One region of the Kitasatospora sp. NPDC085895 genome, then DNA from elsewhere that is predicted to be linked to it. Evidence: riboswitches for the same ligand, from Rfam matches in the RefSeq annotation. Region 1 holds a riboswitch; each other region holds the start of a gene.
The links. A riboswitch is a leader RNA that binds a small molecule or an ion and turns the genes downstream of it on or off. The one in region 1 is predicted to bind cyclic di-AMP.
Positions count from the first base shown of each region.

Region 1 (4,160 bases):
GACGGCGATCAGCCGGCGCAGTTCGGCGAGACCGCCGGTGACGTGCTTGTAGAGCGAGGGGGTGGCCACCCCGGCCCGGCCGGCGACCGCGGCCAGGGTGAGGGCCTCCGGGCCCTGCTCGTCGACGAGTTCCAGCGCGCGGTCGACGACGGCGGCGGGGGTCAGTCCGGCCCGGGGCATCAGGCGACCTCGTTCACTTCGGCCAGGAAGGGCAGCAGGGCGTCGGCGGTGGCCTGCGGGTACCCGGCCATCGGGTAGTGGCCGCCGCCCTCGATGATCACCATACGCCCGCGCAGCGCCGAGGCCTGCCGCTCGGCGAGCGCCGCCGGGTCGGGGAAGTCCGGGTCCCGGCTGCCCATGACGACCAGCGCCGGGCACCGCACGTCCGCGCCCCAGCCGGTCGGCGCGGAGTCGCCGCGGACGTAGCCGCGGACCGCCCGGCGGCGCCCCGGCTGCTTCAGCGCGGCGACCAGCCGGGCCCGCTGGGCGTCGAAGTCCGCGGGCCGCGCGGTCGGGAAGTAGAACTTCTGCGCGGCGCCCCACAGGCCGGGGAACCAGGTGACGGCCGGGCCGAGCAGGCCGACCACGGCCTTCTGCAGCAGGTTCGGCGGGAAGTTCTCGAAGAAGGCGTCGACCAGGACGATCCCGGCGACCCGCTCCGGTGCGTCCGCGGCGACCCGGACGACGGTGGCGCCGGTGTACGAGCTGCCCACCAGGACGGCGCGGTCGATGCCCAGGTGGTCGAGCAGGGCGCGGACGTCGCCGGCGATCGCGGTCGGCGAGTAGTCGTCCCACGCGGTCGAGGACTCGCCCATGCCGCGCAGGTCCATGGTGACCACCCGGTGTCCGGCGGCGGTGAGCAGCGGGTGCAGGTGCCGGTAGGCCGACCGCAGGTCGAGCATCCCGGGCAGCAGGACGACGGGGGTGCCGGCGCCCTGCTCGGTGTCGTCGTACGCCAGGCGGCCGCCGGGGACGTCCAGGTGGCGGGTCTGCGGGGCGTGCTGGGTGTCGTTCACGGCCGGCCTCCTTGGCCTCGCTGACGCGGCTGATTGCCCGTAGCCATAAAGCTATTGCTAATAGCCTTAGCCGTCAAGGGCGGCGCGGCGGCGCGTGCCGGCTGCGGTAGCTTTCGGCGGACCGCGGGAACCGAGAGACCGGAGGCGTCATGCCCCTCATCACCGTCAAGCAGCTGGCCGGCCGCACCGAGGAGCAGCGCGCCGAGATCGCCCGCGAGCTCACCGCCGCCTACGCCCGGGCGACCGGCACGGACCCGGAGAAGGTCTGGGTCGTCGTCGAGGAGATCCCGGCCGGGAACTGGGCGGCCGGCGGCGAGACCTTCGCCGCCAAGCAGGCCCGGGCCGCCTCCGCCGGCTGACCGCCGCGGGCCGGGCCCGCGGGGGTTCAGAGGCTGTCGGCCCGGAACGGGTCGTGCTCGGCCAGCAGCTTGTCCAGCCTGGCCTGGTCCACCCGGGACACCAGCTCCCCGGCGTCCTGGCGGTCGCGGACCACCTTGGCCAGCGTGAACGAGGACGTGATCACGTACAGCAGGGCGACCGCCAGGAAGGCGCGCATCCAGGCGTCCACCGGGAGGCGGGCGATCCCGATCGCCAGGGCGGCCGTGGCGAGGGCGAAGGACAGGACGGCCTGCACGTAGTAGGCGGCCGTGGTGCGGGACTGCATCGGTGCGCTCATGCCTTGCAGGGTCCCGGAGCGGGCACCGGCCCGCATGAGTACGGATACTCACCCCGAGGGGGGCGATCACCCTCCGTCAGGGACTGATTCACAATCCATGGCAAATCGCCCATCCTGCGCGTAGCCCTTACGAATCCACCGTCGCAGACGCTTGGAATCAAGGCGTGCCTAGCATTAACGTTTGATAACGCAGCGCGGTCGGCAACGCCGTACCGACACGGCACCGTGCGCGTGTCGCTCAATCCCGCGGCTGCCTTCGCCGGTGGTCACGGGAGCCGGGGAACCACCTTCCTTGGGGTGAATCGGCCGGGCCGGTGGCCCAGCCGTAGGAGACCTTCCTGCTCCGAACCCGTCAGCTAACCCGGTCGGCGAGGGAAGGAAAGGAGTGCGCCCCCGTGGCGTCGACGCACTCGGCGGACTCCGCCGCCGCAGCCACCCGGCTCCTCGACCACCCCTGGGAGCAGGCCGACCAGGCCCGCCACCGGATGCCCCGGCAGACCAGGGGCGGCAGCCCGCTGCTGGGCGTCACCGCCACCGTGGCCGCCACCCTCGGCGCCGCCGGCATGACCGCGGCCGCCGCCGGCCCGGCCGCCGCGGCCGAACCCGCCGTGAGCGCGCCCGACCAGGCCGCCGACTCCGCCGACCCGGGCCTCGCCCTCTTCGCCCGCATCCAGCAGCAGGCCGACCACCGCACCGCCGCAGACGAGGCCGCCCGCCTCGCCGCCGCGCAGGAGGCCGAGGCCCGCCGCGCCGCCCAGGCCGCCGTCGAGGCCACCGCCCTCGCCCTGCCGACCAGCGGCTACACCCTCGGCGCCCAGTACGGCCCCAGCGGCCACTGGGCCCACCTGCACACCGGCCTCGACTTCCAGGCCGCCACCGGCACCCCGGTCACCGCCGTCGGCAGCGGCACCGTCACCTCGGCCGGCTGGGCCGGCTCCTACGGCTACCGGATCGTCGAGACCCTGCCCGACGGCACCGAGGTCTGGTACTGCCACCTCAACCGGCTCGCGGTCACCGACGGCCCGGTCGAGCGCGGCACCGTCCTCGGCACGGTCGGCGCCACCGGCAGCGTCACCACCCCCCGCCTCCACCTCGAGGTCCGCCCCGCCGGCGGTGCCCCCGTCGACCCCCTCGGCTGGCTCCGCTCCCACGGCGTCCAGCCCTGACCGACACCCCGGAGGCAGCCACCCCAAGGGCTGCGACCTCCAGGGGCAGCACCTCAGGGGCGCTGCCCCGCTTCGCCTACTCCTCGTGACCTTCCCGGCGGGCTGCCGCGTAGGCCTCCAGTTCGGCGGTGCCGGGTTCGGGGGCCAGGTCGGGGTACTCGGTGAGCAGCAGGGCCGGCAGTCCCGGGACGGTCCACTGCCCGCACAGCCACAGCGCGACGTCCGCCACGACCTGCTCGAAGTCCTCGAACTCCCCCCGCAGCTCGTACGGCATCGGCTCGCCCTGTGCGGTCAGCGCCGCCAGGTTCCGGTAGCTGCGCTGCATCAGCCCGTACTCCAGCAGTCGCCGCGCCCCGTCCGTCGCCATGCCGATCGACAGCAGATGCGCCTCGCCCCAGCCGAGTGCGGCGTCCGCCCCGGTCATCGGGTCCAGTGCGCCGCCGTCGACCAGGGCCGCGTACGCCGCCGCCCGGTCCTCGGGTTCCAGGGCGCGGAAACCGTCCAGCCAGGCCCGCACCGCATCGGTGTCCGCGGTGTCCACCCCGTCCGCCCGCAGCAGCAGCGTGTAGAGCCGGGGCCAGGTCAGCAGCTGCGGCCGCCGCAGCAGCGTCCCGAGCAGTTCGCCCTGCCATTCCGCCTCGGCGTGCAGCCGTTCCTGCCGCTTGGCGTTGAGCCGCCGGGCGGCCCGCTGGTGGTCGATCAGCAGCCGGACGGTCTCGCCGTACGCGCCGGGGTCGCCCTCCGGCTGGACGTACAGGTGGAGCCGTTCGTGGAGCAGTTGTTCGACCACGGCGGAGCCGAGTTCGGGCCAGCCGTCGTGGAGCGGTGCGCCGCCGAGTTCCAGCAGGGTCAGGACCTGCTGGGCGGCCTCCTCCGGCACCGGGGGCAGCGCCTCGGCGTCCGCCCAGGCGAGCAGGGACCCGGCGCGGGTACGGGGGATGAGCTGCAGGTCTTCGTCGTCCACGCCGGTACCGTAGCCGGTGCGGGGTCCGGCGCGCGGCACCCGGGCCCGCCGCGGGCCGGGGGTGCGGCCGGGCCGGCCGGGGTAGGGTCGGCGGCCATGACAGCCGAACAGGTCCGGACGGACCGCCAGGTCCTCCTGGTGGGACCGCGCCTGGCGATCCGCGAGTTCCGGCTGGCCCCGGAGGACGTCCTCGCCCTGCACGCCGTCCTCGGCGACCCGGAGGCCGTCCGGCACCTCGGGTACGAGGTCTGCGACGAGGAGGAGTGCGCCGATCAGATCGAGCTCTCGCTCGACGAGGCCGAGCAGGACCCGCGCACCGTCTACCAGCTCGCCGTCGC
Region 1 covers NZ_JBFBJY010000035.1:24,452-28,611, reverse strand. The annotation lists gene AB0442_RS21910 (TetR-like C-terminal domain-containing protein) at 1-180, opposite strand, end outside; gene AB0442_RS21905 (alpha/beta hydrolase) at 180-1,016, opposite strand; gene AB0442_RS21900 (4-oxalocrotonate tautomerase family protein) at 1,166-1,375, shown strand; gene AB0442_RS21895 (YiaA/YiaB family inner membrane protein) at 1,402-1,692, opposite strand; cyclic di-AMP (ydaO/yuaA leader) riboswitch at 1,918-2,080, shown strand; gene AB0442_RS21890 (M23 family metallopeptidase) at 2,088-2,858, shown strand; gene AB0442_RS21885 (hypothetical protein) at 2,935-3,822, opposite strand; gene AB0442_RS21880 (GNAT family protein) at 3,919-4,160, shown strand, end outside.

Region 2 (4,160 bases), on a different contig from region 1:
CTGACGCTGCGGCGGGACGACCTCGCTGATCGCCTCGCCGACCAGGGCGAGCAGCTCGGCCAGCGGGGCGAGGTTGTCGTCCAGGTCGGCGAAGGAGACGATCCGCTCGCCGTGCGGGCCGGCGACGGCGAAGAGGTCGATCCGGCCGAGGTGCTTGCTCGCGGTGTCGACCAGGGCGGCGACGTCGCTGGGCTGGTGGACGTCGCCGCTGACGCCGACGACCGGGCAGCCGGGGCGGTCGAGCTCGGTGGCGAGGTCCTCCGCGACACCCGGGCGCAGATCGGCGACGAGCATGCCCGCGGCGCCCGCGGCGGCGAAGCGGCGGGCCAGGTCGGCCCCCTCGCCCCCGCTCAGTACGGCGATGACGACCACTGCCCCGGCTACTCGCACGGCCTGCTCCTCTCTGAGCACGACACCCCGCGGGCGGCTCCGCACGTCCGCCCTCACGGTTATCGGAGGATCGTAGGCACCTCGCGACCCTCCGCAACAGGGATTACCCCCCGGGTGACCAGGCTCACGCCCGTCCGGGCCGATCGGATCCGGCCGTCCCGCACGGGCCCTCGGGCAGCCCCTCCCGACGGCGCCCGCGCGGGCCGGCCGGACCGGGCGGGCCGGGCGGGCACCGTCGGGAGGGGCGCCCGGCAGCGGATACGGTCGGGGCATGCCGGAGACCCCCCGACCCGACGACCGACCCGAACTCTTCACCTGGGAGTTCGCCGCCGACCCCTACCCCGCGTACGCCTGGCTGCGCGAGCACGCGCCGGTGCACCGCACCACGCTGCCCAGCGGGGTGGACGCCTGGCTGGTGACCCGGTACGCGGACGCCCGGCAGGCCCTCGCGGACGCCCGGCTCTCCAAGAACCCGGTGCACCACAGCGAGCAGGCGCACCGCTCCGGCCGGGTCGGCATCCCGGGCGAGCGGCAGGCCGACCTGATGACCCACCTGCTGAACATCGACCCGCCGGACCACACCCGGCTGCGCCGGCTGGTCTCCAAGGCGTTCACGCCGCGCCGGGTGGCGGAGTTCGAGCCGCGGGTGCAGCAGCTCACCGACCGGCTGATCGACTCCTTCGCCGGGCGCGGCACGGCCGACCTGATCCACGAGTTCGCCTTCCCGCTGCCGATCTACGCGATCTGCGACCTGCTCGGCGTGCCGCCGGAGGACCAGGACGACTTCCGGGACTGGGCCGGCATGATGCTGCGACACACGAAGCCGGGCCAGCCCGGCGGGCAGCGCGGCGGCGTCGGCCGGGCCGTGAAGCGGATCCGCACGTACCTGGCGGAGCTGATCCACCGCAAGCGGGCCGACCTCGGCGACGACCTGATCTCCGGCCTGATCCGGGCCAGTGACCACGGCGAGCACCTGACCGAGAACGAGGCCGCGGCGATGGCCTTCATCCTGCTGTTCGCCGGCTTCGAGACCACCGTCAACCTGATCGGCAACGGCCTGCACGCCCTGCTGCGCAACCCCGGGCAGCGGGCGCTGCTGCAGGAGTCGGTGGCACGCGGCGAGAGCGGCCTGCTGGAGACCGGGATCGAGGAGCTGCTGCGCTACGACGGGCCGGTGGAGCTGGCCACCTGGCGGTTCGCGACCCGGCCGCTGACGATCGGCGGGGTGGAGATCCCGGTCGGCGACCCGGTGCTGGTGGTGCTGGCGGCGGCCGACCGCGACCCGGCCCGGTTCTCCGACGAGAACACCCTGGACCTCGCCCGCGCCGACAATCCGCACCTGGGCTTCGGCCACGGCATCCACTACTGCATCGGCGCCCCGCTGGCCCGCCTGGAGGGCCGGGCCGCCCTGGCGACGCTGCTGACCCGGCTGCCGGACCTCGCCCTGGACGCCGACCCGGCGGACCTGCGCTGGCGCGGCGGCCTCATCATGCGGGGCCTGCGCGAGCTGCCGGTCGCCTTCACCCCGGTGGGGCCGTCCGGGCGGCGCGACCCGGTCTGACGGTGTGTCGCACCGGTCGGATCCGGTCGGAACTGAACACTCGTCAATCAGGAAACACCTGCATCGTTCGTGGGCGATAATCAGGTCTCCGTAATTGCTTCGTGATACCCGCGATATGAGCTTGTGATCGGTCGTTCGATCTGCTTACTCTCCCGAACAGTCCGCAGCCGCGGACCCCGGCACGGCAACGCCGAATCCTGTCCGCCGTGCCCGGGCCTCACGACCGAGACCCAGGACAGGGGCGGGGGAACCACGTTCGTCGCCGTCCCCACGGCTAGGGGTGAAGCCGCGTCAGCAGGGCCCCTCCTGCGGCCGCGGCCGGGCCAGCCTCCCGGTCCGAACCCGACAGCTCACCTCGCAGGCGTTCGGAGAGGGACAACCCATGCTCTTCACCGGACCTGGCCGCCACCGCCGCAGGACGTCCGCCGAGAAGGCGGTCGCCGTCGCGGGTGTCACGGGTGTCGGCCTCGCCCTGCCGCTGCTCACCGCGGGCGGAGCCCATGCCGCCCCCGTCTCGATCTGGGACAAGGTCGCCCAGTGCGAGAGCGGCGGCAACTGGAGGATCAACACCGGCAACGGCTTCTACGGCGGGCTGCAGTTCACCGCCCGGACCTGGAAGGGGTTCGGCGGCGCCCGGTACGCCCCGCTCGCCCACCAGGCGAGCAAGAGCGAACAGATCGCCGTCGCCGAGAAGGTGCTGGCCTCCCAGGGGCCCGGCGCGTGGCCGGTGTGTTCCAAACGCGCCGGCCTGACCCGCGCGTCCGCCGGGAGCGGCGGGACGCGCAGCGGCACCGGACGGGCGCAGGCCCCGGCGGCCCCGTCGTCGCCGTCGCCGCAGTTCCCCGGCCGGGGCGGTTTCGACGCCGACTCCGGCGTGTACTGGTACCAGAAGGACGACCAGTGGTACTGGACGGCACACCAGGAGGTCTACGAGCGCCACCTGCCGCCGGCGCCCACCGGGCCGGCCGACCCGGCCGACCCGGCCGACCCGGCCGACGGCGGCGCCGACGAGGGCGCCCGCACCCTGCAGGCCGTTCCGGTGCCCTCCCTCGGCCGCGAGCAGTACACCGTGCAGGAGGGCGACACGCTGTCCGGCATCGCCGCCGCGCACGGGCTGTCCGGCGGCTGGGAGCAGCTGTACGCGAACAACCGCGAGGCCGTCGGCGCCGATCCGGACCTGATCCTGCCCGGCCAGCAGCTGCGCCTGGCCTGACGGTCCGGCACGGTACGAACGGTCCGTCCGCCCGCGGGGCGGCACCCGCGGGCGGACGGCCGGTTTCGTGGTCCTTCAGGTGAACTACCGGCGAGTAGACCGGCCACACGGTGAGACAGGGCCATGCGCGGCACGGCCCGGTGGGCCCGTGCGGTTAGGCTCTGGTCGTAACGACCCTCATCCGCTTCCGCTAGGAGATGCCTCGTGCCGTCCATTGATGTCGTCGTAGCCCGCGAAATCCTCGACTCCCGCGGTAACCCCACGGTCGAGGTCGAGGTCGGCCTCGACGACGGCAGCACCGGTCGTGCCGCTGTCCCGTCCGGTGCCTCCACCGGTGCCTTCGAGGCCCTGGAGCTTCGCGACGGCGACAAGAACCGCTACTTCGGCAAGGGCGTGGAGAAGGCCGTCCTCGCCGTCATCGAGCAGATCGGCCCGGAGCTGGTCGGCTACGACGCCACCGAGCAGCGCCTGATCGACCAGGCCATGCTCGACCTGGACGCCACCCCCGACAAGTCCTCGCTCGGCGCCAACGCGATCCTCGGCGTCTCCCTCGCCGTGGCGCACGCCGCCTCCGAGGCCAGCGACCTGCCGCTGTTCCGCTACCTGGGCGGCCCCAACGCCCACGTGCTGCCCGTCCCGATGATGAACATCCTCAACGGCGGCTCGCACGCGGACTCCAACGTCGACATCCAGGAGTTCATGATCGCCCCGATCGGCGCGGAGTCCTTCTCCGAGGCCGTCCGCTGGGGCGTCGAGGTCTACCACACCCTCAAGGGCGTGCTGAAGGAGCGCGGCCTGTCCACCGGCCTCGGCGACGAGGGCGGCTTCGCGCCGAACCTGGACTCCAACCGCGAGGCGCTCGACCTGATCGTCGAGGCCATCAAGAAGGCCGGCTACACCCCGGGCAAGGACGTCGCGCTCGCCCTGGACGTCGCCTCCTCCGAGTTCCACAACGACGGCGCCTACACCTTCGAGGGCAAGGCGATCTCCTCCGCC
Region 2 covers NZ_JBFBJY010000045.1:25,606-29,765, reverse strand. The annotation lists gene AB0442_RS25380 (SDR family NAD(P)-dependent oxidoreductase) at 1-390, opposite strand, end outside; gene AB0442_RS25385 (MazG family protein) at 1-4, shown strand, start outside; gene AB0442_RS25375 (cytochrome P450) at 662-1,951, shown strand; cyclic di-AMP (ydaO/yuaA leader) riboswitch at 2,164-2,329, shown strand; gene AB0442_RS25370 (transglycosylase family protein) at 2,334-3,164, shown strand; gene eno (phosphopyruvate hydratase) at 3,369-4,160, shown strand, end outside.
Region 2: linked by a shared signal. The riboswitch ahead of AB0442_RS25370 (transglycosylase family protein) and the one ahead of AB0442_RS21890 (M23 family metallopeptidase) in region 1 are both predicted to bind cyclic di-AMP.

Region 3 (4,160 bases), on a different contig from region 1:
GGGGCGGGCGGTGCGTTCGGCGTCGGCGGCGTCGCCGGTGCGGGCCTCGGTGCGGCGGCTGCGGGCCAGGTAGTCGCGGACGATCAGCTCCACCGCGTCCTGCGGGCTGCCCGCCCCGACGGCCAGCATGACCTCGATCGCCAGATCGGCGTCCAGCGTGACGGTGACCTTCGCTGCCATGGCGGCTCCTCAACTCCGTGGGAGCGTCAGCCTATCCGTGCGGGCAGGCCGAAGCCCCGGGGCGGCGGGAGGCCGCTCCGGGGCTGCGGAGGGGAGAGGAGCGCCCGGGCCGAGGGACCCAGGTACGGCTTCGGGCGCCTGCCCCGGCGTGCGCGACGCCGGGAGGGGTGGTTCAGACCCGGCCTGCGAAGTCCGGGGCCCAGTTGGCGATGGTCTGGACGCGGACGCCGGCGCTCGGGTTGGCGGCCTCGACGTACTTGCCGTCGCCGATGTACATGGCGACGTGGTGCACGCCCGAGTTGGCGCCGTTGTTGGACCAGAACAGCAGGTCGCCCGGCTGCAGGTTGTCCAGCGAGACGCGGGTGGAGTAGTCGGCCTGGTCGGCGGCGACGCGCGGGACGGAGATGCCCGCGGCGCGCAGCGCGGCCTGGGTGAGGCCGGAGCAGTCCCAGCCGCCGTTGCCGGTGCCGCCGTAGATGTAGGCCTGGCCCACCTTGGAGAGCGCGAAGTCGACCGCGGCGGCCTTGGAGCCGGTGGCGGTCTGCGCGGCCGTGGTGGTGCTCGCCTTGACCGCGGTGGTCGCCGGCTTGGCGGCGGCCGGGGCGGCCTGGGCCGGGGTGGAGGACGCCTTGGCCGGGGTGCCCAGCGACAGCTTCTGGCCCGGGTAGATGGTGTGCGGACCGTTCTTCAGGACCGACTTGTTGATCTCGTAGAGCTTCTGCCAGCCGCCCTGGACGTGGTTGTGCTCGGCGATGGTCGACAGCCAGTCGCCGGCCCGCACGGTGTAGGTGGCGCCGTGGCTCCACTGGCCCTGCCAGGACTTCTGGCCCTGCCAGGCCTTGCCGTCCTGCGAGGTGCCGGTGGAAGCGGTCGAGCCGGTGGAGGCGGCCGGCGCGGCCGGGGCGGCCGGCTTGGCGGGGGTGGTGGCCGCCGGGGCCGGGGTGGAGGCGGAGCCGCCGGTGTTGATCTCGGGGGCCGGACCGCCCTTGGTCAGGCCGGCCTTGACGGAGCAGACGGGCCAGGCGCCGGGGCCCTGGACGGCCAGCACCTTCTCGGCGACGGCGATCTGCTGGTCCTTGGTGGCCAGGTCGGCGCGGGAGGCGTAGCTGCCGCCGCCGAAGGAGGTCCAGGTGCTGTTGGTGAACTGGAGGCCGCCGTAGAAGCCGTTGCCGGTGTTGATGTGCCAGTCGCCGGAGGACTCGCACTGGGCGACCTTGTCCCAGGTGGAGACCGAGGCGGCGGAGGCGGTGCCGGCGGCCAGCGACGGGATGCTGAGGCCGATGCCGACGACGCCGGTGGTGGCGAGAATGCGGCGGCCGCGCTTGGAGTTGATGGACAGCATGAAGCAGCGTTCCTCTCCCACGCCTGCGAGGTGAGCTGTCGGATTCGGGCTGGAGTTGCCCGGCCGCGCGCGCAGGATCCGGCGATCCCTCGCCGTTTCCGCGCGTGCGGCTTCACCCCAAGCCGGGGAGCGGTGCTGGACCGCTCCCGGGCGACTTACCTGGTTCCCCCGCCCCTGCCGAAGTGCGTTTCGCATTGCCAGTCGGACCGCCGGCAGGACTCGGCGTTCGGGCCAACTGGGTCCGTGTGACCACGAACGTGGGAGGACATTAGACAGAGTTAAGTTCAAACCGCAAATATGTGTGATGCCGATCACAGTCAATCTTGGTATATTCCATGATCGACCCCTCGATCTTTTCGTGATCGACTTCTGTCGATTTCCGGCAAGGCCCTTCCGGGAAAACCGGCCTGTTCATGCTTCAGGACGGGGGCCGGGCGACGGCCCGGGGAGGGGTCGACCGCTCATGGACCACCACGGGCAGCACCGGGAGGCGGCGTCCGGCGGAGTGCCGCGACGGCCGGCGCCGCACCGCCGGGTCGGCCGGCGCAGGATGCTCGTCTGGCTCGGGATCTCCACCGCCGCGGCCGCGGTCGGCGGCGGCGAGTTGGCCCGCCGCGCGCTCGTCTCGTCGGCCGCGCCCGCGACGGCGGCCACGCCCCTCCCCACGGCCTCCGAGGGGCTCTCTGCCGGGCACACGCGGGCCGCCCCGGCTCCTGTCGACCCCTCGCCCTCCCCGGTCGACCTGACGGGCCGCCGCTGGTCCGACCCGGCGGGCTGGGGCGGTGCGGTCCCCGGGGCGGGGAGTGCCGTCAGGATCGCCGACCGTGTCCTGCTGGACGCCGACGCGTCGATCGGCTCCCTGGTGGTCGAGCCGGGCGGCTCGCTGGTCTTCGCGCCCGGGCGCAGCCTCACGCTCTCCTCCGCGGGCGCCGTGGAGGTCCGCGGCATCCTGACGTTGGCCCCGGCGGACGGCTCCGTGCACACCCTGAGATTTCCGTCCGTTGACGAACGAAGCTTTCGCGGCGGCGGCATGACGGTGGTGGAGGGGGACACCGGGCTCTGGGTGGCCGGCGCCGGCTACCTGCGGCTGGACGGCGCCGCCAAGACCGCCTGGGTCCGTGCCGCCACCGCGCTGCGGGCCGGCGACACCGAGCTGCGGCTGGCCGAGCCGCCCGTCGGCTGGCGGGCGGGCGACGAGCTGGCCGTCACGCCGACCGGACCCCCGAGCGAGGACGAATTCTCCACCCGGTACGATCTGTGCACGATCAGACGGGTCGACGGCATGACCGTCACGCTGACCGCACCCCTGGCACACCCGCACCCGCGGGTGACCGCCGGCGGCGGCGTCGCGGTCGGCGCCGAGGTGCTCAACCTGACCCGCAGCGTCCGGATCGAGGGCACCGCCGGGGGCCGCGCCCACGTCCACCTGGCCAGTTCGCGCCGGGCCGACGTCCGGCACGCCGCACTGCGCTGGCTCGGCCCGCGGCAGCCGGGCAAGGAGACCTGGAACGGCGCCCCGTCACCGAGCCCGTGCTCGGCCGGTACGGCCTGCACTTCCACATGCTCGGCGACACCTCCCGCGGCACCGTCGTCGAGGGCGTCGTGGTCCGCGACAGCGGCAGCCACGCCTTCGTCCCGCACGCCAGCCACGGCATCACCTTCCGCAGCTGCATCAGCCACAACACCTGGGAGGACGCCTACTGGTGGGACGGCCCGCCGGACACCCGCACCCCGCAGGCGCCGTCCGACGACATCACCTACGAGTCCTGCGTTGCCTCCCGCACCGTCCACGAGCCGAACGCCCGCGGCTACCGGCTCACCGGCTTCTCGCTCGGCGCCGGCACCGGCGGCACCGCCCGCGACTGCGTGGCCGTCGGCGTCCAGGGCGCCACCGGCGCCTCGGGCTACGAGTGGCCGGAGACCAGCGAGGGCGTCTGGACCTTCGAGCGCTGCCTGGCCCACAACAACCTCGAGAACGGCGTCTTCGTCTGGCTGAACGCCCGTCACCACCACACCCTGGAACGCTTCGTCGCGTACCACAACGGTGGCTGGGGCATCGAGCACGGCGCCTACCTCAACGACTTCGACTACAACGGCGGCGTGCTGTACGGCAACGGCGCCGGGGGAGTGGCCGTGCACGCGCTCGGCCGGGACAGGGGCACCGTCTTCGACGGCCTGCTGATCGACGCCGCGGGCCAGTCCGACTACGCCGTCGCCACCGCCGAACACCAGCTCGCCGGAGCGACGGTGACGATCGGTCGGAGTCACCTGACGGGCTATCGGAAGGCAGGCGTCGCCTTCCGGGCCACCACGGACGGTGAACCGGACGACATCGCCGTGCTGGACTGCTCCTTCGGCGGCAACGAGGTGTGGCTCGACCCGCAGGCACCCGAACCGGCCCGGATCGTCCTGCGCAAGGCCGGTGAACGGCAGGCCGTGCAGCTGCGGCCGGGCCCGGGCAAGGCCGAGTGGAACGCCGCCGCCGCACCGGCCGCGGTGGACGGGCCGCCCCGGGCGGTCGTCACCCCCGCGATCCGGCTCGCCGACGCGGCGGCAACGACCCGGCGGCTGCCCGTCTGAACCCGCGGCCCGAGGTCCGCGCAACGGAGGGACCCCGAGTCCCGCGGCCCGAGTCCTG
Region 3 covers NZ_JBFBJY010000058.1:14,692-18,851, reverse strand. The annotation lists gene AB0442_RS29020 (hypothetical protein) at 1-180, opposite strand, end outside; gene AB0442_RS29015 (transglycosylase family protein) at 353-1,522, opposite strand; cyclic di-AMP (ydaO/yuaA leader) riboswitch at 1,528-1,726, opposite strand; gene AB0442_RS29010 (hypothetical protein) at 3,053-4,102, shown strand.
Region 3: linked by a shared signal. The riboswitch ahead of AB0442_RS29015 (transglycosylase family protein) and the one ahead of AB0442_RS21890 (M23 family metallopeptidase) in region 1 are both predicted to bind cyclic di-AMP.